Regions from separate parts of the Salinimonas sediminis genome, predicted to be linked through region 2. Evidence: predicted binding sites of a transcription regulator. Region 2 holds the regulator's gene; the other holds the start of a gene.
The links. The regulator FNR, encoded in region 2, switches genes on or off when oxygen is low (the NO sensors DNR and NnrR bind a similar motif). The targets are predictions, from matches to a motif close to TTGATCTAGATCAA.

Region 1 (10,545 bases), 380 kb from region 2:
AAATTTTCAAGGCCAGGTGGCCATAATAACCGGCGCCGCTGATGGCTTTGGGCGGTTACTGGCAGACGCTTTAGCCTATCGCGGCTGTAAATTAGTGTTATCCGATATACACGAAGAAAAACTGGCCGCGGCGGTAAAAGACTTGCGTGAAGCCAATGCTGATGTGGTCAGCATGCCCGGCGATATTGCCAAAGAAAAGACCAGTGAGGCCCTCGTTAAGCTGGCTCTGGATAGCTATGGCCAGGTTGATATTGCGGTTAATAATGCCGGTGTAGCCCATACCCCGGGCGCCTTGCATACTATGACCGAAGAGATTATTGACCAACAGTTAGCTGTTAACCTTAAAGGCGTATTATTTGGCATGAAACACCAGATTCCTGCGATGCTGGCCAATGGCAAAGGACATGTGTTAAATGTCAGTTCTATGGCTGGGCTGGGCGGCGCGCCCAAAGCCGCACCCTACGCTGCAGCAAAACACGGGGTAACCGGTATTACTAAAACTGCGGCAGTGGAGTATGGCCGTAAGAATGTTCGGGTAAATGCTATCTGCCCATTTTTCAGTCCCACGAACCTATTAACGTTAGGCGGGTTCACCACGGATGAAAGCAGAGCGCAGCTGGCCATTGGTAGCCCGATGAAGCGCATGGCAGAGCCTATGGAAGTGGTTAACACCATGGTACTGATGCTTTCCCCTGGAAACAGTTTTATGAATGGCCAGGCTATTGCACTGGATGGCGGCATGAGCGCTTGGTAAGCAAAGGTGCAAAGCTGTAGATGCTTATATAACCCTTGGCGCTCTTTGCAGAGCGTTTCGATAGACCGGGCTAACTGATTACCCGTTCTGTCTTTGTAATACCATAGCGTATTCGTATACCACCCAATACTCTGGTATAAGCGGTTGGCTGGCAACCTGGTGTTAAACATTGTTAACTATGAGCGTTTGCCGACGTTAACAAAAACAGGGCCTATCGTGTAGCCTTGTGGCCTCATTCCGGACCATTCAGTTAACCAAGGTAATGCCAATTTTATCGTTATCAGACCGGGTTCGCCAAACCAACAATTTTACCTGCCAGCAATAACCTGCCAGCAATAATCTGCCAGCTTTGTCGCTAGGTAAAAAAGGCCCATGAATGGGCCTTTTTTTGGTGACTAATTTACCTATGATGATACTTGGGTTGAACACGACGCAGCTGTTTAAGGTAGCAGCACCAACTTACCTTTTACTTTACGGTCCACCAGCTTTTGCAATGCCTGCGCGCAATCAGCTAATGCGTAAGTACCATCGACAACTACTTTTACCTTTTGCTGCTGATACCAGCCGATAAGCTCTTGCATATTTTGCATAAATACAGTGGGGGATTTTTGCGTAAAGACCCCCCAAAACACTCCCACCAGCGAATAACCTTTTACCAAGGCCAGATTTACCGGTAAAGTCGGAATATTTCCACTGGCGAAGCCAACGACCAGTAATCTACCCTGCCAGGCCATAGCGCGGCTAAGCACCTCAAACGCCTCGCCCCCCACACATTCATACACCACGTCAGCCCCGCGACCTCCGGTTAATGCTTTAAGCTGCGCTTTAAAGTCTTGCTCAGTATAATTTATCCCTTCATCGGCCCCATTGGCTTTCGCTAAAGCCAGTTTTTCGTCGGTAGAACACACTGCAATGACTCTGGCTCCCATGGCTTTGCCAATTTGCACCGCTGCCAGGCCAGTGCCGCCGGCGGCGCCGGTCACGACCAGGGTTTCACCCGCTTGCAGGTTGGCGCGTTGTTTTAATGCATGGTGAGCCGTGGCATGGGCGGTGATAAGGGCGGCGGCTTCGGTGGCCGGGATAAAATCAGGTAGCGGCATGGCTTGCCCAGCGGGTACTGCCACATACTGAGCAAACCCGCCCAACTGGCATACCGCCGCCACTTTCTGGCCGACCGCTAGATGGGTGACCTTGCTGCCTACCGCGCTTACCACGCCGGCAACTTCGCAACCTGGAATAAATGGAAAAGCTGGCTTTAGCTGGTACAAGCCCTGCACCAGCAAGGCATCCGGAAAGTTAACGCCACAAGCCTGGTTCTGCACAATAATCTCATCAGGCCCTGGCTCAGGTATGGCTACCTCGTCAATTGCAAGGCTATCCACCGGGCCAAAAGCATGGCACCGAACCGCTTGCATATGGGTTGGCAGGTTATTCATAGCGGGTGTCCTTATTTATTACCTGTAAAGCCATATCAGCCAAGGGCGCAACCATGCTGCCCAAGTGGCGGGCTTGGTCACTGGAGGCATTACCGTCCATGCCACGTTTGACGACCCCCTGCAGTATAGCGGCCAGACGAAAGAAGCTAAACGCCAGGTAAAACGACCAGTGCTCAATGGGTTCGAGGTTACGGCGTTGGCAATAAGCCTGGACATACTCTCGCTCGCCGGGGATCCCCAAGGCGGTGCGGTCCAAACCACCTAAACCGGGCGCCTGTGGCAACGTTGCTGGCAACCGCAGTTGCATACACTGGTAAGCCAAATCGGCAAACGGATGACCCAGGGTAGAGAGTTCCCAATCCAGTACCGCCATGACGTTAGGTTGTGGGGCGTGACTGAACATCATATTATCCAGCCGATAATCACCGTGTACCAATGCAACCTGGCCATCATCAGCCGGCAGGTTTTGTGCAAGATAATCAATCAAACTGTCCATCTGTGCGATAGGCTGGGTTTGCGAGGCCCGATACTGACCGGTCCAGCGTTCTACCTGACGATGAAAATAGTTACCTGCTTTCCCGTAATCTGCCAGCCCTACTGCGCTTGGGTTGACATCGTGCAAGGCAGCCAGCGTCTGGTTCATCGCATCGTACATATGCTTGCGAGTGGCGTTAGTATTTATCTCTGGCAGCGCGGCGTTCCAGTAAATCTGCCCCGCTACAAATTGCATGATAAAAAACATACTACCGATAATAGTGGTGTCCTGGCACAAATGCAGCATATCCGGTACGGGCACAGCGGTATGTTGTAAAGCCGCCATCACGGTATATTCACGGTCTACCGCATGGGCCGATTTTAGCAGTGCGCCCGGCGGTTGCCGACGTAATACGAACTGTCCTGCCGTGGTGGTAAGTAAAAAAGTTGGGTTTGATTGCCCCCCGCTGAATTTTTGATATTCGGTGATAGCACCGATTGCCGGCACATGCAGCTTCAGGTAGCGGTTAAGCGTTGCCACGTCTAACTGACTGACTTTCATATTAGGGTTATCTCCCTGCCTGTTTTTCAATCAGGCTCTTGCCTAATTGCATCATATGTACCTGGTCTGGCCCATCGGCCAGGCGAACGGTTCTGGCATAAGCATACATTGCCGGTAAGGGAGAGTCCTGGCTGGTCCCCATGGCCCCGAACATTTGTATAGCTTCATCAATAACACGGCATGCCATAGCCGGGGCCACAATTTTAATGGCAGCAATAATATCTTTGGCTACTTTGTTGCCGTAACGATCCATCTGATCAGCCGCTTTAAACGTCAGTAAACGCGCCTGTTCTATCTGACAATGCATGGTCGCGATACTTTCCCTTACAGATTGTTGTTTGGCCAGCGGCTGGCCAAAGGCAACCCGGTTACTCACCCGTTCACAGGCCAGATCCAGCGCCCGCTGCGCACAACCAATCAGCCGCATACAATGATGTATACGGCCTGGCCCCAGCCGGCCCTGAGCTATTTCAAATCCGCGGCCTTCACCCAGAATAATATTGCTGGCCGGCACACATACATTATCAAACAGAATTTCGGCATGGCCTACCGGTTCATCCAGATAGCCCATCGCCGACATCGGCCTGACTACATTGACCCCCGGCGTGTCCATTGGCACCAGGATTTGCGACTGCTGCTGATGGCGGGGCGCATCAGCATCGGTTTTCCCCATAACGATCAGAATTTTACAATTTTGGTTCATGGCGCCACTGGTATACCACTTACGCCCATTGATAACATAGTTGTCGCCCTGGCGAACAATTGAGGTTTCTATGTTGGTAGCGTCAGAGGAGGCAACATCAGGTTCCGTCATGGCAAAGGCTGAACGTATCTGCCCTTCCAGTAATGCGGTGAGCCATTGTTGCTTCTGCTGCTGGCTACCATATTTGGCGAGTACTTCCATATTGCCGGTGTCCGGGGCACTGCAGTTAAAAATCTCTGCACTAAACGGCACGCGCCCCATAATTTCACACAACGGCGCATACTCCAGATTGGACAATCCTGCTCCGTATGGCTGGTATTCTTCCGGCAAAAATAAGTTCCATAAGCCGGCTTCTTTGGCTAATTGTTTTAACCTATCCAATTCTAAAGGGGTCTTCCACTGGTGTTGAGGTTGGCTGAACAGACTATGGTAATCCTTTTCCAGTGGATACACGTGTTCCTGCATAAATGCATTTAATTGAGTGGCAAGCGTTGTGGTTTTTTCGTTATGCTCAAAATGCATAGGGATAATCTCCTTCACTTACGCATAAGTGATGTGTGGGGCGCGTTCACGCGAGCTTAAATGAGGTACGCTATTAAAACTGTGCAAGGACCAACTGTGCGGGTTAACGATAAGACGGGTGACACTGGTATTTTGAATTTGCAGATTAAGCTTAATAATATTGTCAGCGCCCAAGCCCAGAGTTAAACCAGTAGCACAGGCGATAACGCCACCACTGGTCGCTACCACTACCCTTTTATGCCCTTGGCTGAGTAACTGATTGAGGCCTTCTTTAACGCGTTGAACAAAGGTATGCCAGCTCTCTGCAGTGTCCGGCACCTGCAGCTCGCCTGTGGACCACGCCTGCATACTTTTACGCAGCGTCTTGAACCAAAACCGTGGGGTCTGTTCCTGCTGGTCCTGTCCCGGGTATTGCTTTAAAAATGCGCCCACCACCTGCATAAAGTCAAACTCATCAAATTCGCTCATATGGGCAGTGACCGGCTGGCCCTGGGCTTGCGAAAGCGCATTCAGGGTGTGGATTTGCCGTTGCAGTTGCCCGCTGTACAGGCCGTCAAACTGCAATTCCTGCTCGTTAAACCACTGCCCTAACCATCTTGCCTGGAGTTTGCCCAACTCGCTCAGTACATCATAGTTGTCTTGTCCGAACGATGCTTGTCCGTGCCTTACCAGGTATATCTCTGTCATAACCACCGCGCCTGCTTTTTCTAGCATACTAGGTGAAGCCAACTGATAAGTTTAATTGATATTTTGAATATGACGCCATTCATTCATTTTATCTGAGCCAGCGAGCGTGGCAGTCATTGCGATAAACGGGTTGGCACTACCAGCAGAGGTAAACTACGCTTATTGGGCAGTAACAAAAGGTTTATTGGGCTGGATCAATAAACCGCTTCACCTGATAGCGTAATGTTAGGTTAATACTCCTGATAAAGAGCCGTGATCATGTTAAACATGAACCGTAATAACGCCATAACTACTGCCCCTGCCTTCGCGCATCCGGAGGCTGATGATATCCGCGTACCCCGTTATACCTCCTACCCCGCTGCCGGCTTATTTGCGCCATTTGATGATGAAGATTTGATGGCGCAGACCGTTATTCCTGAAGGTTCGGCGGCCCTGTATGTGCATATTCCATTTTGCCATGACCTGTGCTTCTACTGCGCGTGTAATAAAGTGGTAACCCGCCACCATGATAAAGCCGATCGCTACCTGGACTATTTACACAAAGAAATGGTGCAACGCCATCGCCTGTTGAAAGACTGTCAGATTACTCAACTGCATATAGGGGGTGGTTCGCCCGGGTTTTTATCGGTCTCCCAGCAAGCTCGCCTGCGCGCCATGTTAGATGACTATTTTTGCATTGATACGCAGGCAGAACTAAGTATCGAACTTGATCCCCGGCATACGTCTCGGGCGTATCTGGCCTGGCTGGTACAATTAGGCTATAACCGGATTTCGTTTGGTGTACAAGATACGGATGTTCAGGTTCAGCAAGCTATAAACCGCGTGCAAAGCACCCGCCACATCCATGAATTAGTGAGTATTGCAAAATCACTGGGCCTGGCATCGGTTAACCTTGATCTGATCTATGGATTGCCGCACCAAAACCTAACCAGCTTTAGCACAACGTTAGCCGACGTTATTGCAATGCAGGCCGACCGGATTTCGTTGTTCAGCTACGCGCATATTCCTGCCCGTTTTGCTGCCCAGCGGCGTATCCACACCCACTGGTTACCCGATGCACGAACCCGCACTCAGCTTAACGAAATGGCTATAGCCAACCTTCTGGAGGCTGGCTATAGCATGATTGGAATGGACCATTTTGCCCGAAAAGATGATGCCTTAGCGAGGGCCAATCGGCAACAAACCGTTCACCGTAATTTTATGGGCTATACTACCGAGCCCACTAAAACGTTGCTGGGGCTGGGGATGTCTGCCATTAGTAGTACACCTGATGTGTACTCGCAAAATCCCGGCGAACTCAACGCCTATTACGCGCGATTGGATGCCCAACGTGGATTAACTGCAAAGGGCTATGTGCTTAATCAAGACGATAAGCTAAGACGTGACGTTATTATGCACCTCATGTGTCACTTACACATTGAGTTTGCCTCTTTTAATGCAACACACAAGATTGATTTTGTGGACTATTTCGCCTCGGAGCTTAGTGCTTTGATGCCCTTCATTGATGTTGATTTAATTACACTTGATGAAGATAAATTACAGGTTTATCCCAGTGCAAAGCGCTATATCAGGACGATTTGCAGTATTTTTGATGGCCACCAGCCGGTACTCAACCACCGGCTTCACGAATGTCGTTTAGAGGACAGAATTATTTAAAGCCGGTTGAAGGCTTCTACAGCGAAACGTGCTGCGACAGTGTCGCCCACGCTGAGCTGTAGTTGCTTTATGGCAATATCATTTAACGTGGCATACAACACGGTGTCGTTACACTGTAATGTGGCCAGATATGCGCCTGGCACTATCACATCCAGCGCGGCTAACTGACAAATAAACCGGTTACCCATACTGGTAGGCTCGGTAAGCTGTCGATCAATGGTCACCGCGCTGGCCGGTACAGCCAGACTGACCAAACCGTTATGTACAAACGGCTTATCAGCATACAGGGTTTGCTGCTCACAGGAAAATGCCACTACTGGTTCATTGTCAGTGTTCTGTTTGGGGCCACTGATGATACCAAATTGGGTGGAGGCACCATTTGCGATATTGTTATTTATCTGCTGCTGATGAATTTGTCTGATAACCGCATGCGCCGGGCCCTGATGCACAACCTTTCCCGCCTCCAGATACAATACGCTGGTGCAATAAACCGACAAATCCTGTAAATCGTGACTGACGATTAACACCGGTAAGCCGTTGTCAGCCAGGCTACGCAAATACCCTAAAATGGCATGTTTAGTCTGGTTATCAAGGGCACTTACCGGTTCATCCAGAAGCAGAATATCGGGTGAATTTAAAATGGCCCGCGCCAGGGCTACGCGCTGAGCCTCACCACCCGACAAGCTGTGGGGCATACGCGATAATAAATGCGAACACTGGCAACCTAACACAACCTCATCAAACCAATGCGCCTGGGAGCGGGCATAGTCTACGGCCAGTAGCAGGTTTTGTCCCACCGACAGGTGGGGAAATAATAACGAGTCCTGAAACACCAGCCCAACCCGCCCCTGGCGAAAGGTGTAATGTTGCCATTGACCTTGTACGGAGGCGTCGTGCTGTAACCGGGCAAGGCAACGTAGCAGCGTACTTTTCCCGGCGCCGGAGGGGCCCGTTAACCCAATCATCATATCCTGACTGGGGTTACTTACTGTGATGTTCAGAGCAAAGCTGTTACTCGCCCTATAGCTTACTGAAAATTCCACGAGCGCCCCCCGCTTCGATTAAAGCGATATAACGCACTAAGTAACACAAAAGAAAATATCAACAAGCCAATCGCTAATACGTGAGCGTCGGCATAGTTGCCCGCCTCCACATGGTCATACAACGCAATAGACACCACCTGCGTTTGACCAGGAATGTTTCCGCCAATCATCAATACCACGCCAAATTCCCCTATGGTATGGGCAAAACTCAGGCCGAAGGCGATTACAAAATAGGACTGACATAGGGGGATAACTATGCGCTTAAAACGCGAATAGCGCGACATCCCCATAGTTTTTGCTACATCCAGATACCGATAGTCCAGCTGGGTAAAGCCGGTATAAAGCGGTTGTACAGCAAAGGGTAACGAGTACAGCAGCGAACCTAACACCAATCCGCTGAATGAAAATGCCAGCTGCTGGCCGGTAATCCCCTGCCATACACTGCCAATAAGCGCATCCGGGGCAAATGCCACTAACAAATAGAAACCCAGCACCGTAGGGGGTAATACTAACGGTAAAGCAATCACGGATAGCACAAAATGCTTCATTTTGTGCTGCCAGCGGGATAGCGCCCAGGCTAGCGGAGTGGCTAGCAGTAACAAAATGATACTGGTAATGGTGGCCAGTTTTAAGGTCAGCCAGATTGGCCCCATATCAATATTCAAGGAGATTCCTTATCTAAGATATATGAATCGTATCCCCATTGACTAAGCTGCTGTTGTACTTGGGCAGACATGAGATAATTGACAAACAGTTGTGCTTGTTCTGGCTGTGGAGCCGACGCCGGCACCACTACTTTTTGTAAAATAGGTTGGTGTAAATGCGCCGGTACTAAGGCCGCATGTGGCTGGCCGGGCTTTACCAACGAGGCAGCCACCAGAGCATGCTCTACATTACCCGAACGGTAATACTGATAGGTTTGCAGAATATTTTTGCCTAGCACAAGATGACGTTCAGCGCGTGGCCATTTATGCAGCCGGGTAAGTACCTGGCGCGCTGCCAACCCATAGGGCGCCAGCGCCGGGTTAGCAATAGCCAGTTTACGCTTGCCAGCAATGACGGTGTTAACCAAATCATTCATATCTGGTGCAACGATGTCTGCATTAAGGTAAGCCAGTCGGCCTTGAGCATACACATGTAGTGTATCCCGGTCGGCGTGGTGTTCGTCAACCAGTTGCTCCGGGCGCCGGGCGTCAGCAGACATAAATACGTCAAATGGCGCACCATGCGTAATTTGGACAAACAATGTTCCGCTGGACGCCACAGTAACCACCGCTGGGATAGAAAACTGACGCTCAAAATCCTGGGCTACCTGGCGCGCAGGCGTAGCAAAGTTCGCCGCCACTGCAATGTGCAGAGGTTGCGCCGCCCACGCCGTGTTATTCAGCAATTGCCCCACCAGCAACATGCCTATTGTTATAAAATACCCGGCCAGCCTTCTACCTGGTATGTTCCACCCATCCCTTCGCATAAAAATGTCCCTGCTTTTATTATTGTATTTTTTTAAGCCAGGCCATAGCTGCCTGATCATCGCTGGCTTTAGGTTCCACCCACTGTGCCGCGCCGTGCTGATACTCTTTTTTCCACAAAGGTACTGCCTGCTTTAGCGTATCCATGATAAAGCAAGCGCCTTCAAAGGCATGATGACGGTGCGTCGCGGCGCAACCGACCCATACGATTTGGTCATGATTGGCCAGCCGACCTATACGGTGCACCGCCGCCGCATTGGCCAATGAAAACCGGCTGACAGCCTGCTCCACTAGCTGTAACAGCGCATTTTCCGTCATGCCCGGATAATGTTCCAGTTCCAGCCCGTCTATCGGGCCTTGTGCGTTAAAATCCCGCACCAGTCCGGTAAAGGTTACGATAGCGCCGGCCGGCTTATCACATTGCGCTAATAACTGGTCGTACAATGTTTGTTGTGAAAAATCAGCCTCACTTACCTGAACGAACATTTATCCTCCCGTTACCGGTGGAAAAAAGGCGACTTCGTCGTTTTCGTTTAATAATGCAGAACTATCACATAAGGTTTGATTGACCGCACATAAAACAGTGCCCTCAAGGGCGTCGTGCCAGGCGGGGCTTTGTTGTTGCAAGCGTAGAATTAGCGAAGCAACATCCAGACCAGCCTCAAACGGTACCTGCAACTGTCCACAACCTGACAATTCGCGAACCTGAGCAAATGTTTTTACTGTAATCATGCTTTGTCCCGTTGCCAATGGCCCGTTTTCCCACCTTGTTTTTCGAGCACGCAAACCCCGTCTATACGCATTGCCGGATCCAGGGCCTTGCACATATCAAATAATGTTAGCAATGCTATATTCACGCCGGTTAATGCTTCCATCTCTACCCCTGTCTGGCCACTTAGCTTGCACATACATCGTGCTTCAATACGCCGCTTGGCTGGCTCTACAGTGAACTGAATATCGACTTTCGCCAACGCCAGCGGGTGACACAGCGGAATAAGGTCGCTGGTTCGTTTAGCCCCCTGAATACCCGCCACCCGGGCGACGGCAAATACATCGCCTTTGGCTATCCGCGATTCACTAATTGCCTCAATGACGGCTTCACTGACATATAAAAAACCATGGGCGGTGGCCTCTCGAGCACTAATATCCTTGGCCGAAACATCGACCATATTAGCTTCGCCCTGTTGATTTAAGTGACTAAACTGGCTCATTACATGGTTCCGGTCAGATGGCCTACAA
Region 2 (10,545 bases):
AATTCTGTTCTGGCGTTTAAAAAAGCCATTATACAAAATAGGTACGGCTTGCGTCACCCCAAGCCGTTAATGATTTAGTTTATCGCGATAAATCAGGTTACCGGCGTTTCAAAACCATCCGGCTTTATCGCCAATACATCGCAGTGCAGGGTATCAATAACCTGTTCGGCGGTATTGCCAATGAATGCCGCCGAGATGCCTATTCGGCCTACTGTGCCGATAATGACCAGCTCGGCATCTAATTGATGCGACATTTTGGCCACAACGTGCTCGGGCAAGCCCTCTTCAACATGGCAGTGGGATGCATCTATGCCGTATTTTTTTCGATGTAATTCCATCTCATGTTGATGGTGGTGTTTTACTGCTTTATGGTAGGCATTGGTATCAAACTCAGGAATCTCCAAAGCAATACTGACAGGGGCATGTGGGTAGGCGTTCACCAGATGCACCGCACCGGTCAATAGGTTGGCATAATCCTTAGCGATGTCTGTAAGCTTATCGTTAAGTTGGGCATGTTCAGCATCTTCGGTACCTACATTAACCGCCGCGATAATGTTGCCCTGCGGAGGCCACGCATGTTCTTTTACCATCAGGACCGGCATCGGGCATTTGCGTAATAAATGCCAATCGGTGGGAGTGAAAATAACTGACACCAGGTCATCTGCTTTACGACTGGCCTTCACCACAATATCCGCACTGCACTCAACCGCAGTGCGGATGATTGCTTCAAAAGCGCGACTTTCCCATTTTACGATAAGCTCTACCGGACGATCAGAGTATTGGCGTACTTCACTTTCTAACCAACCGCGGCGCTCTTTAATCACCGCGCTGCGCATAGCTTCACGTTCTGCGCCCGATAGCATCGTAGTCATTTCATAGGAAAAATCGTATACCACCATCAGTACAATTAATGTTGCGTCGGTTTTTTCTGATAGCTCCAAGGCCCGCGATAATGCAGGTTGGCTTTCCAGGTCACTATCAATTACTGCTAATACCGTATCATAGTTAATCATCGCCTTGCTCCGGCTGAAGGGTTAGACAATAGTAAATCTACTACCAGATGATTTAGAGTTCTTTGCGCTACATCAATAAATTATTGACAACTTACCGTCAGCTCCATGGTTTTAAGCTGGTTATTAATGCCGTCAAAATCTTTAATGACAATGAGTTTGCCGGTTACCTCGATCAAGTCTTCCTTTTGAAAACGGGTTAACAACCGGCTGATGGTTTCTACCGTAAGTCCCAGGTAGTTACCAATTTCATTACGGGTCATGGTGAGGTGGAATTGACGGTGGGAAAACCCGCGCTGAGCGAAGCGGCTGGATAACTGAGCGATAAAATATAACAGTCGTTCCTGCGCAGTGCGCCGGTTAAGTAGCATCATCATATCGTGATCCTGCTTAATTTCAGCACTCATAAAGCTGAGAATTTGCCGGCGTAATGTGGGTAAAGATTGGGACATGGCATCGAGCATATCGTAAGGCAGCTCGCACACCATAGCGGTTTCCAGGGCTTGGGTAAAACTCTGGTGTCGCTGTTCGCGTAGAGCATCAAACCCGATAATATCCCCGGGGAAATGAAACCCTATAATTTGTTCATCACCTTCTTGATTGGTTATGAACGATTTGAAAGAACCCGAGCGCACCGCATATAGCGCACTAAAGTGGTCATTAAGCTGTACCAGCATTGCGCCTTTTTGTAACGGCTTCTTCCGCTCCACAATGGTATCAAGAGAAGCAATTTCTGTTTTGTTCAAAGCCACGGGCAGGCACAGGTGACTAAAGCTACAGTTTTGACAGTGAATAGAAAACTCCGATACATCGGCCATATGCCATCCTTTTTAATGCCTAACCGCCCGTTTAAAAATGCATCATATGCCCGGGCTGGGGCTCAATAACCCTGATAATTAAGAATAGCGCATATACGAGCAGTAAAACAGCTACCAATTGGCGCGCCTTCGGGTGGCGTAACGCACCGGCTAGCCAATGGGCCCCTGAACTGGCCGCAAACAGGGCGGGTAATGTACCAAGCCCAAAGCACAGCATAATAAGCCCGCCGTCGATAGCATCTGCACTGGCCAGGGCGAAACTAAGTGTGGAATACACCAGGCCGCAGGGAAGCCAGCCCCAAACCATACCATAGGGGATAGCGGCGGCAGGATGCCGAAAAGGAATAAATTTAGCTGACCAAGGTTGTATTTTTCGCCACACCCGGCCGCCCGCTTTTTCTAGTTGGCGCAGGCCCAGCCACCACTGCCCAAGATACGCTGCCATCGCTAATAATAGGAGGGCGCTGATTATTGCCAGCACAGGAAGGGCGGCCGGTAAAAGGTGGATGAACGACTGCCCCAACGCGCCAGCCAATACACCTGCCAGGGTATAGCTGCTAAGCCGACCAACATTGTAACTTAGGGTGTAAGGCCAGTGGCTGGTATGTGCCGGGCTGGCAAAACGTAGTGCTCCAGCGATGCCAGAACACATGCCTATGCAGTGAACGCCGCCAGCAAGACCAATTAACAGCGCCCCGGTAAGGCTAATCGCGATCATTAAGACGCTTACGTTCGTCAGCCAGTTTTTTTTCTTCCGGCGGCAGATCATCGTCAAACAGAATGCTATAACCCTGCCTATCTAAATCGTCAAACTGTTTACTGCGCACTGCCCAGAAGAAGACAGCCACCGCAATACCAACAATAATGACCGCCAGTGGAATGAGTACATAAATAATACTCATGCGGTGAACCTTATCAAACGCGTTGAATTAATAACCACAATAATACTACTTAGTGACATTCCTACAACCGCCATCCAGGGATGTAGTATACCGCTTACGGCGAGCGGTAAAATACACACGTTGTAACCCAACGCCCAGGCAAAATTTTGTCGAATAATCTGCCGGGTACGGGCGCTCACTGTGAAAAGTCCGGGTAGGGCATGCAAACTGTCGTTTAAAAAAATAATATCAGCACTGGCTTTAGCAATGTCGGTACCCGAGCCAACCGCCACCGCGACGTCAGCCTGGCTCAGTACGGGGGCATCGTTGATACCATCACCTAGCATCATAACAATCTCACCGCGCGCCTGGAGTTGCATTACATAATCAAGTTTCGCCGCGGGCGTGAGTGCAGCAATGGGGTGTTGGATATTCAGTTGTCGGGCTACTAAATCCACGTTGTACTGGCTGTCACCACTTAGAATTGCAGTGGTTTTTGTCTTGTGCTGCTGGGTTAGCCGGGCCAGTACGCTGTCCACCCCGGCTTTAATACTATCGCTAATCTGCCAGGCGGCAATAAGTTTGCCGTTACATGCCAGCATTACGTTGGCGGTAAAAGGTAGCGACGGTAATACCGGGCAACTGGTATCTTCAGTATCCTGAGCTAACATAAACGCTGGCGAGCCAATTTTATAGTGTTGGCGGTTATAGCATGCGCTGATACCCAAGCCGGCATGGATAGTGACATCATGCGGTAAGCTGAGCAAAACCGAGCCCTGCCTATACCGAGCAAAGACAGCTGCAAGAGGATGTTCAGAGTGTGCTTCTATCGCGCCTGCAATAGCCAATACAGTGGCTTTGTCTGCCTCGTTCGCGTACCACTGGGCGTGGATTGAGAAATCGCCCTGGGTCAATGTTCCGGTTTTATCAAATGCCACTGTAGTGACCTTTTCGATAGTTTCCAGTACATCGGTACGTTTGATTAGCACCCCTTGTCGATTCAACCAGGCTACTGCACTGGTTAATGCGGTGGGGGTTGCTAACCCCAGAGCGCAGGGGCAGGTGGCTACTAACACGGCAATGGTGATCCACAGGGCCTGTGGGTTGCCCATGACATACCAATAGGCATATGTCAGGCTGGCAATCAGCAATACGGCCAGGACAAAATAGCTGGCCAGTTGGTCGGCTAACTTTGCTGCCGTCGGGCGATTAGCTACCGCTTGTTGCTGTAAATGAATAATCTGACTAATTAAGGAGTGGGCCAAACTGGCTTGCACTTCTATCGTAAGCACCTGGGAACGATTCAGCGTACCACCATGCACCTTGTCACCAGGTACTTTGGTTACCGCGGTGGGTTCGCCAGTTAACATAGCTTCGTCTACCTTGGAGGAGCCTTGGCACACCACACCGTCTACCGGAATCAACTCACCTGCCTTCACTATAATGGTATCCCCGGGTAGCAGTTTACGGGCCAGCGCGGGATGAGTGGCGCCGTCTTTAACTATTAACGCTGACATGGGGATATATTTGAGCATATTGGCTGATATCTGCATGGCCTGATAGCGGCTTTTATGTTCGATAAAGCGGCTTAAAAGCAGCAGAAAAATGAACATGCATATGGACTCAAAATATACCTGACCGGATTGTTGCCAGGTGGCGGCAAAGCCGCTGCCATAGGTCAGGAACACCGCGATGGTTATCGGGACATCCATATTCACGCTGCCGGCACGCAATGCGCGGTAAGCGCTGGCATAAAAACCAGCACCAGAATAGATAACTACCGGTGTAGTTAGCAGCAAAGCAATCCAGTTGAAATATTGCTGCATAAACGAGCTCATTTCGCCCAGCCAATCAAAGTAATGCGCGGCCATCAACATCATTACCTGCATTGTCATAATGCCTGCCAGCCCCAGCTTTTTCATAAAGCCCTGCTGTTCGTTTTGATAGGATGCTTCATGCTTGTCGGGCTGAAAAGGGAAGCCGTTATATCCTATGTGACGAAGCCGGCTTAAAATAGTACTGAGCTTGGTTTGATCAGACTGCCAGCGTATCAGTGCACGGCGTTGAGCGACATTTACCGCAACTTGTCGGATACCGGCAATCTTTGCAAGTTGTCTTTCAATTAGCCAGCCACAGGCGGCGCAGCTAATTCCCTCAATCGTGAGTGTAGTTTCACAGGTTTCGTCATCCTGTTGGACAAAATCCTGTTGTAACTCTGCATCATCAAATAGGGTGAGTTCATCCGGGATTAAAGCGGCACTTTTTGCCTGGGGCGCCGCCTCGGTCCGAAACCGGTAATAATCTTCTAAGCCGTTTTGTACAATAGCCTCAGCCACGGCTTGGCATCCAGGACAACAAAAAGCCTGGCGCTGCCCCAGTACCTGCGCATAAAAGTGCTCCGCGTCAGGCAGGGGTAAGTGGCAGTGAAAACATACATTACCTGTCATAGCGATAGCAGCAAAGCTTAGCTGGTGGGATCATATCAAGGCGTGACCGATACAGGTTTGGCTGACGGCAAAAACACGGTTTTTTGTAGCTTCCAGCTCAAATCCACGGGTTCAACAGTAATACGCCATTTGCCGTTGACTGCCATTTGCGTATACCCACGGTACACACCATTAGCATCTCGGGTTAGCAAAAGGGAAATGTCGCGTTCGGCAAGAGTGGTATGATAAAGCGTAAGTTTTACTGCTTCGCCATGGGTCGGCGCGCCCGAATCAAAGCGTAAGGCGACCGCGCCCTCCTGAAAGGTCAAAGTGGTGCGTATGTTTCTCACCTTCGCTTCCTGCTCTCGAGCTAACGAGGCGTTGATGGTACGGCCTTCCTTGTAATAATCATCCACAACCAGAGAGTCCTGGGTATTAATTGCCAGATAAAGCATGAGTCCGCCCATCATCAGTGTGATAACGGGGACCAGAATAAAAAACCAGGGCCAGAATTGTTTGTACCAGGGGATATACATAGCAGTAAGTTAACCAGCGAATACGAAAAAAAAACACCAACCGCTCTGCATTGGCAATAGACAACACCCCGCCGACGGCGGGGTCATAAGATATTATTTGGGCTGGTGAGACAGGCTATAAACATAAGCGGCTACGACGTGAATCTTATCTTCACCGAGGGTATCTTTAAAAGCAGGCATCACCCCGTTACGGCCATAGTTGAGCGTTTCGGTTACCGCGCGCTCGCTGCCACCGTATAACCAGATGTTATCAGTTAAATTAGGTGCGCCAAGGGCCTGATTGCCTTTACCATCCGCCCCATGGCAGGCAGCACATACCGCAAATCTTGCCTTTCCGCTATTGGCCAGGCTTTGATCTACTTTACGTCCGCTTAAACTAAGAACATAGGCCACCGTTTCCTGAATGCCTTGTTCGCCCATGGCGTCGCGCCAGGCTGGCATGGCAGCTTGCCGGCCATTAAGTAATGTTTCGGTAATTTTAGCGCCGCTCCCCCCGTATAACCAGTCATCATCGGTCAAGTTAGGAAAACCGCCATTTTGCCCGCGCGCATCGGAGCCATGACACTGTGAGCAATTTTGTAAAAACAAACGGCGACCAATTTTTACTGCCTCAGGGTTGCCGGCCAATTGCTCGACCGGGGTTTGCGCGAAGGCTTCGAAAATCGGATCAAAACGTGCGGCCGCTTTAGCCAACTCTCGGTCATATTCTACATAACGGCCGTCTTCCATTGCCTGTTGAGTGGCTTGTTCTGATTCGGCCAGCGATTGGATATTCTGGTTGGAACTTTGCCAGCCCCATAAGCCTTTGTAGCTGCCCAAACCCGGGTAGAGCACCAGATAAATAAGCCCAAACACAATAGTCACATAAAACAGTATGGTCCACCATTTGGGCAGAGGATTGTTGACTTCTTCTATGCCGTCGAAACTGTGGCCCATGCTTTCGCCTTCCTTTACGCCGGCAAAGTTGGTTAAACACCAGCGCAATAACAAGAAGCACCCAATAATGGTACCCAGTGTGATCACCGAGATCCAGATTGTCCAAAACATGCTCATGAGCTCACGACTCCCGCTTTTCTTTTTCTGATTTTGGTTGGTTTTCGTCGGCAAAGGGTAAGTTTGCTGCTTCGTCGAAGTCTTTCTTGTTGCGACTGCTAAAGGCCCACCACACCACACCAAAAAAACAGACAAAAACCACAACTGTAAAAATACTGCCTATTATTCCCTGGTCCATACTATTTCAAATGTGTTCCTAGTGATTGCAGGTACGCAATGAGGGCTTCCATTTCGGTTTTGCCCACTACGGCCTGCTGTGCTCCGGCAATATCCTCATCGGTATATGGCACGCCAAAACCCCGGAAGACCTCCATTTTTTTGGCCGTTAACTCACCGCTGAGAGTATTTTCCAGTAACCAGGGGAAACCCGGCATGTTGGATTCAGGTACAACATCGCGTGGGTTACGCAAATGGGCTAAATGCCATGCATCGCTATAGCGTTGACCTACGCGCGCCAAGTCAGGACCGGTACGCTTAGAGCCCCATAAGAAAGGATGTTCCCATACCGATTCCCCCGCCACGCTATAGTGACCATAGCGTTCGGTTTCGGCACGAAAGGGTCTGATCATTTGCGAATGGCAGCCTACGCAGCCTTCACGAATATAGATATCCCGGCCTTCCAGTTCCAGGGCGGTGTAGGGCCGCAATCCCTCAACCGGTTCCATGGTCTGTTGCTGAAACATAAGGGGGGTAATTTGTACCAAGGCGCCCAGGCTAATCGCGAACAAAATTAAAACGGTTAACAAGCCGACGTTTTTTTCAATTAACTCATGTGGATTTTTCACGCTACGACTCCTGTTTATGCTGGCTGGGTAGCCAAGTCCTGTGCAATACTGCCACGAGGGGCCCGAACAGTTTTCCACGTGTTATAGGCCATCACCAGCATGCCAGCTACCACAAAACATCCACCAATAAAGCGCACTACATAGAAGGGTTTAGAAGCTTCAAGCGATTCTACAAAGCTGTACGTTAAGGTGCCATCGGCGTTCACAGCTCGCCACATTAAGCCCTGTAAAACACCAGAGAACCACATCGCCACAATGTACAAAACGACACCTACAGTAGCCAGCCAGAAGTGCACGTTAACCAACCGTACACTGTACATCGACCGTTGATTAAACAAAATGGGTACCAGATGATAGACCGAACCAATAGAAATCATGGCCACCCAGCCAAGCGCACCTGAGTGCACATGGCCAATGGTCCAGTCGGTATAGTGCGATAATGCATTGACTGTTTTAATGGCCATCATTGGCCCTTCAAACGTAGACATACCATAGAAAGTTAACGATACCACCAGGAACCGCAGGACCGGGTCAGTTCGTAATTTATGCCAGGCCCCGGATAAGGTCATGATGCCGTTAATCATGCCGCCCCAGGAGGGAACAAACAGAATAATCGACATCACCATACCTAAAGACTGGGTCCAGTCGGGCAGCGCAGTGTAGTGCAAGTGGTGGGGGCCAGCCCAAATATAAAGCGAAATCAGCGCCCAAAAATGCACGATAGATAAGCGATAAGAATATACCGGGCGGCCTGCTTGTTTTGGCACAAAATAGTACATCATGCCCAGGAAGCCGGCAGTAAGGAAAAAGCCTACCGCGTTATGCCCGTACCACCACTGCATCATGGCATCGACCGAACCGGCATAAAGCGAATAAGATTTGGTAAATGATACCGGGATAGCCATGCTGTTACCGATGTGCAGTACCAAAACGGTAAGCATAAAGGCACCGAAAAACCAGTTAGCAACATAAATATGGCTGACCTTGCGGATAACCATGGTACCGAAAAAATTAATACAGTAGGCAATCCACACCAAGGCGATAAGAATATCAATGGGCCACTCGAGTTCAGCGTATTCTTTGGTGGATGTCATACCCAAGGGGAGGGTAATGATGGCGCACACTATAACCGCTTGCCAACCCCAGAAGGTGAAGGCGGCCAGCTTATCGCTGAACAGTCGGACCTGAGAGGTACGCTGAACCACATAATAGGAAGTCGCGAACAACGCACACCCACCAAAGGCAAAGATTACTGCATTGGTATGTAAAGGACGTAAGCGGGAAAAAGTTAACCAGGGTAAGTCGAAATTAAGAACCGGGGCAAAAAGCTGAGCTGCAATAAATGCCCCCAGTCCCATACCTACAATTCCCCAGACAATTGTCATTATCGTAAACTGTCGTACAACCTTATAATTGTAGACAGGCTTTTCCTGGCTGATTTCACTCATTTACTGGCTCTTCCACTTCTGGTTACTGGTGCAAGGGGCACCGGTTGTATACGTTTTAAACGAATCAACAGTTATGCGGATATTAATGTGTCTGTATACAAAAAGATACCACAAAGTTAACCGGTTTGATGCAGGTCAATAAACCCGACGATAGTTAACCATTTGAACCGGTTGGTTTACGTGAAGTTTACATTAAATTGTCAGATTTCGCTGGGTAATTGTTAATTTAATTAGCTATATATCGTCGCCTTTTACGCCAGCCCCCGACGTATTCTAGATGAATACACCAAAGACATTTCTGGAACGAGCCTGTGAGTGGAGCGCCCGCAAGAAGCCTCAACACAAAAAACCATTAATAGCAGGCGTTAAAATAAGCACATAAGACAAGCCAACTAGAAGAACCGGACACAAATGTTGGCCAATCACACGGGCGCGATGCTCAAACGGGCTTTCCCCGTGTCGCGGTAAACTAGGTAAAATTTAGCCTTAACGCTTTCCCAGGTAGGATTTCAGTAACTCATCTTGCAACAGGCCTTTGCTACAATGAGTTTCAAGAAAAATGATAAAGATTGCGTCATAAATTACGCCAGAAGGGTCTATCAACTAACGCCATGCACTGGTCCTAGCTATAGCATAAGGTAAGAAGAAAAAGGTGCTTACTTTGGTGGGCGATACTATGGCTAAACGTAAGCATAGCGGGACATAGTCTTGCCCGACAGCATTCCTGCTTGTTGTACGATGGCGAACTAAGCCGTTCAGACAGGGTGTTGGGTGAAGTGGAGAGCCCAGTGGCGATAGGCGACGATGCCGGGGCCGCCCGACGCCCGTTTTGTTGTGTACGCCAAAGCCTGTTGTTCGCAATGCGGGCAACTATTCATTCTCAGATATCACGTCGGCATATCATATTTGTTCAACATTATAAAAACTCACCTGCTATGACGAGACAATGCATGTTTTTTCGTCTATATGCTCATCTTATTGTGTAGCGCTATAGTGCAACCCTGTAGGGCTAACAAGATGTGAATATGCCACAGGGCATATGATTTTTTGCGACACCGTACCAGATAAAGAAATATAACGAAGGCGCACCGTGAGTTGGGCGGTTATCCCATCGCCAGAGATAAAGGTTAGGGGGCAACAAGCGTTTTACAGCAGTAATGATGCAGGCAATAGGCAGAAAGCGTGGGCATAACTTTTTGTCTGTGGACAAAAAATGCCAGAGGCTGCTATGTATACGAGCAACCTCTGGGGGAGGACATTACATCTGTGATTGCAGATAATTAGACAGACCCAGCATTTTAATCAGTCGTAACTGTTGCTCTAACCAATGGGCGTGATCCATTTCGGTATCGTCAAGCAGCTCTATCAGCATATCGCGGGTGACATAGTCGTTTTCAGTCTCACACAAAGCAATAACTTCACGTAGCTTTGCATCTACTTCGTATTCAACCCGAAGATCGCTTTCTAACATAGAAGGTACATCTTCACCGACCTGAAAACCTGTGCGGGTTTGCATGTCGGGCGTGCCTTCTAAAAACAGCATACGTTCAATCAACTTAGTGGCGTGGCCGCGCTCGTCATCAAATTC

Region 1: a site for FNR is predicted at 5,323-5,336, ahead of hemN (oxygen-independent coproporphyrinogen III oxidase). Genes of this name have one in related genera too.

Annotation. Positions count from the first base shown of each region.
Region 1 covers NZ_CP031769.1:2,571,378-2,581,922, forward strand. Annotated here, with positions in the region: gene D0Y50_RS11495 (SDR family NAD(P)-dependent oxidoreductase) at 1-754, shown strand, start outside; gene D0Y50_RS11505 (NADPH:quinone oxidoreductase family protein) at 1,195-2,169, opposite strand; gene D0Y50_RS11510 (phosphotransferase) at 2,183-3,226, opposite strand; gene D0Y50_RS11515 (acyl-CoA dehydrogenase family protein) at 3,234-4,451, opposite strand; gene D0Y50_RS11520 (histidine phosphatase family protein) at 4,470-5,165, opposite strand; gene hemN (oxygen-independent coproporphyrinogen III oxidase) at 5,397-6,794, shown strand; gene D0Y50_RS11530 (ATP-binding cassette domain-containing protein) at 6,791-7,837, opposite strand; gene modB (molybdate ABC transporter permease subunit) at 7,822-8,490, opposite strand; gene modA (molybdate ABC transporter substrate-binding protein) at 8,499-9,227, opposite strand; gene D0Y50_RS11545 (molybdenum cofactor biosynthesis protein MoaE) at 9,328-9,792, opposite strand; gene D0Y50_RS11550 (MoaD/ThiS family protein) at 9,793-10,038, opposite strand; gene moaC (cyclic pyranopterin monophosphate synthase MoaC) at 10,035-10,517, opposite strand; gene moaB (molybdenum cofactor biosynthesis protein B) at 10,517-10,545, opposite strand, start outside.
Region 2 covers NZ_CP031769.1:2,192,341-2,202,885, reverse strand. Annotated here, with positions in the region: gene uspE (universal stress protein UspE) at 93-1,013, opposite strand; gene fnr (fumarate/nitrate reduction transcriptional regulator Fnr) at 1,094-1,828, opposite strand; gene D0Y50_RS09775 (sulfite exporter TauE/SafE family protein) at 1,860-2,546, opposite strand; gene ccoS (cbb3-type cytochrome oxidase assembly protein CcoS) at 2,533-2,730, opposite strand; gene D0Y50_RS09765 (heavy metal translocating P-type ATPase) at 2,727-5,156, opposite strand; gene D0Y50_RS09760 (FixH family protein) at 5,192-5,671, opposite strand; gene ccoP (cytochrome-c oxidase, cbb3-type subunit III) at 5,765-6,724, opposite strand; gene D0Y50_RS09750 (cbb3-type cytochrome oxidase subunit 3) at 6,729-6,902, opposite strand; gene ccoO (cytochrome-c oxidase, cbb3-type subunit II) at 6,904-7,509, opposite strand; gene ccoN (cytochrome-c oxidase, cbb3-type subunit I) at 7,524-8,957, opposite strand; gene bfr (bacterioferritin) at 10,216-10,545, opposite strand, start outside.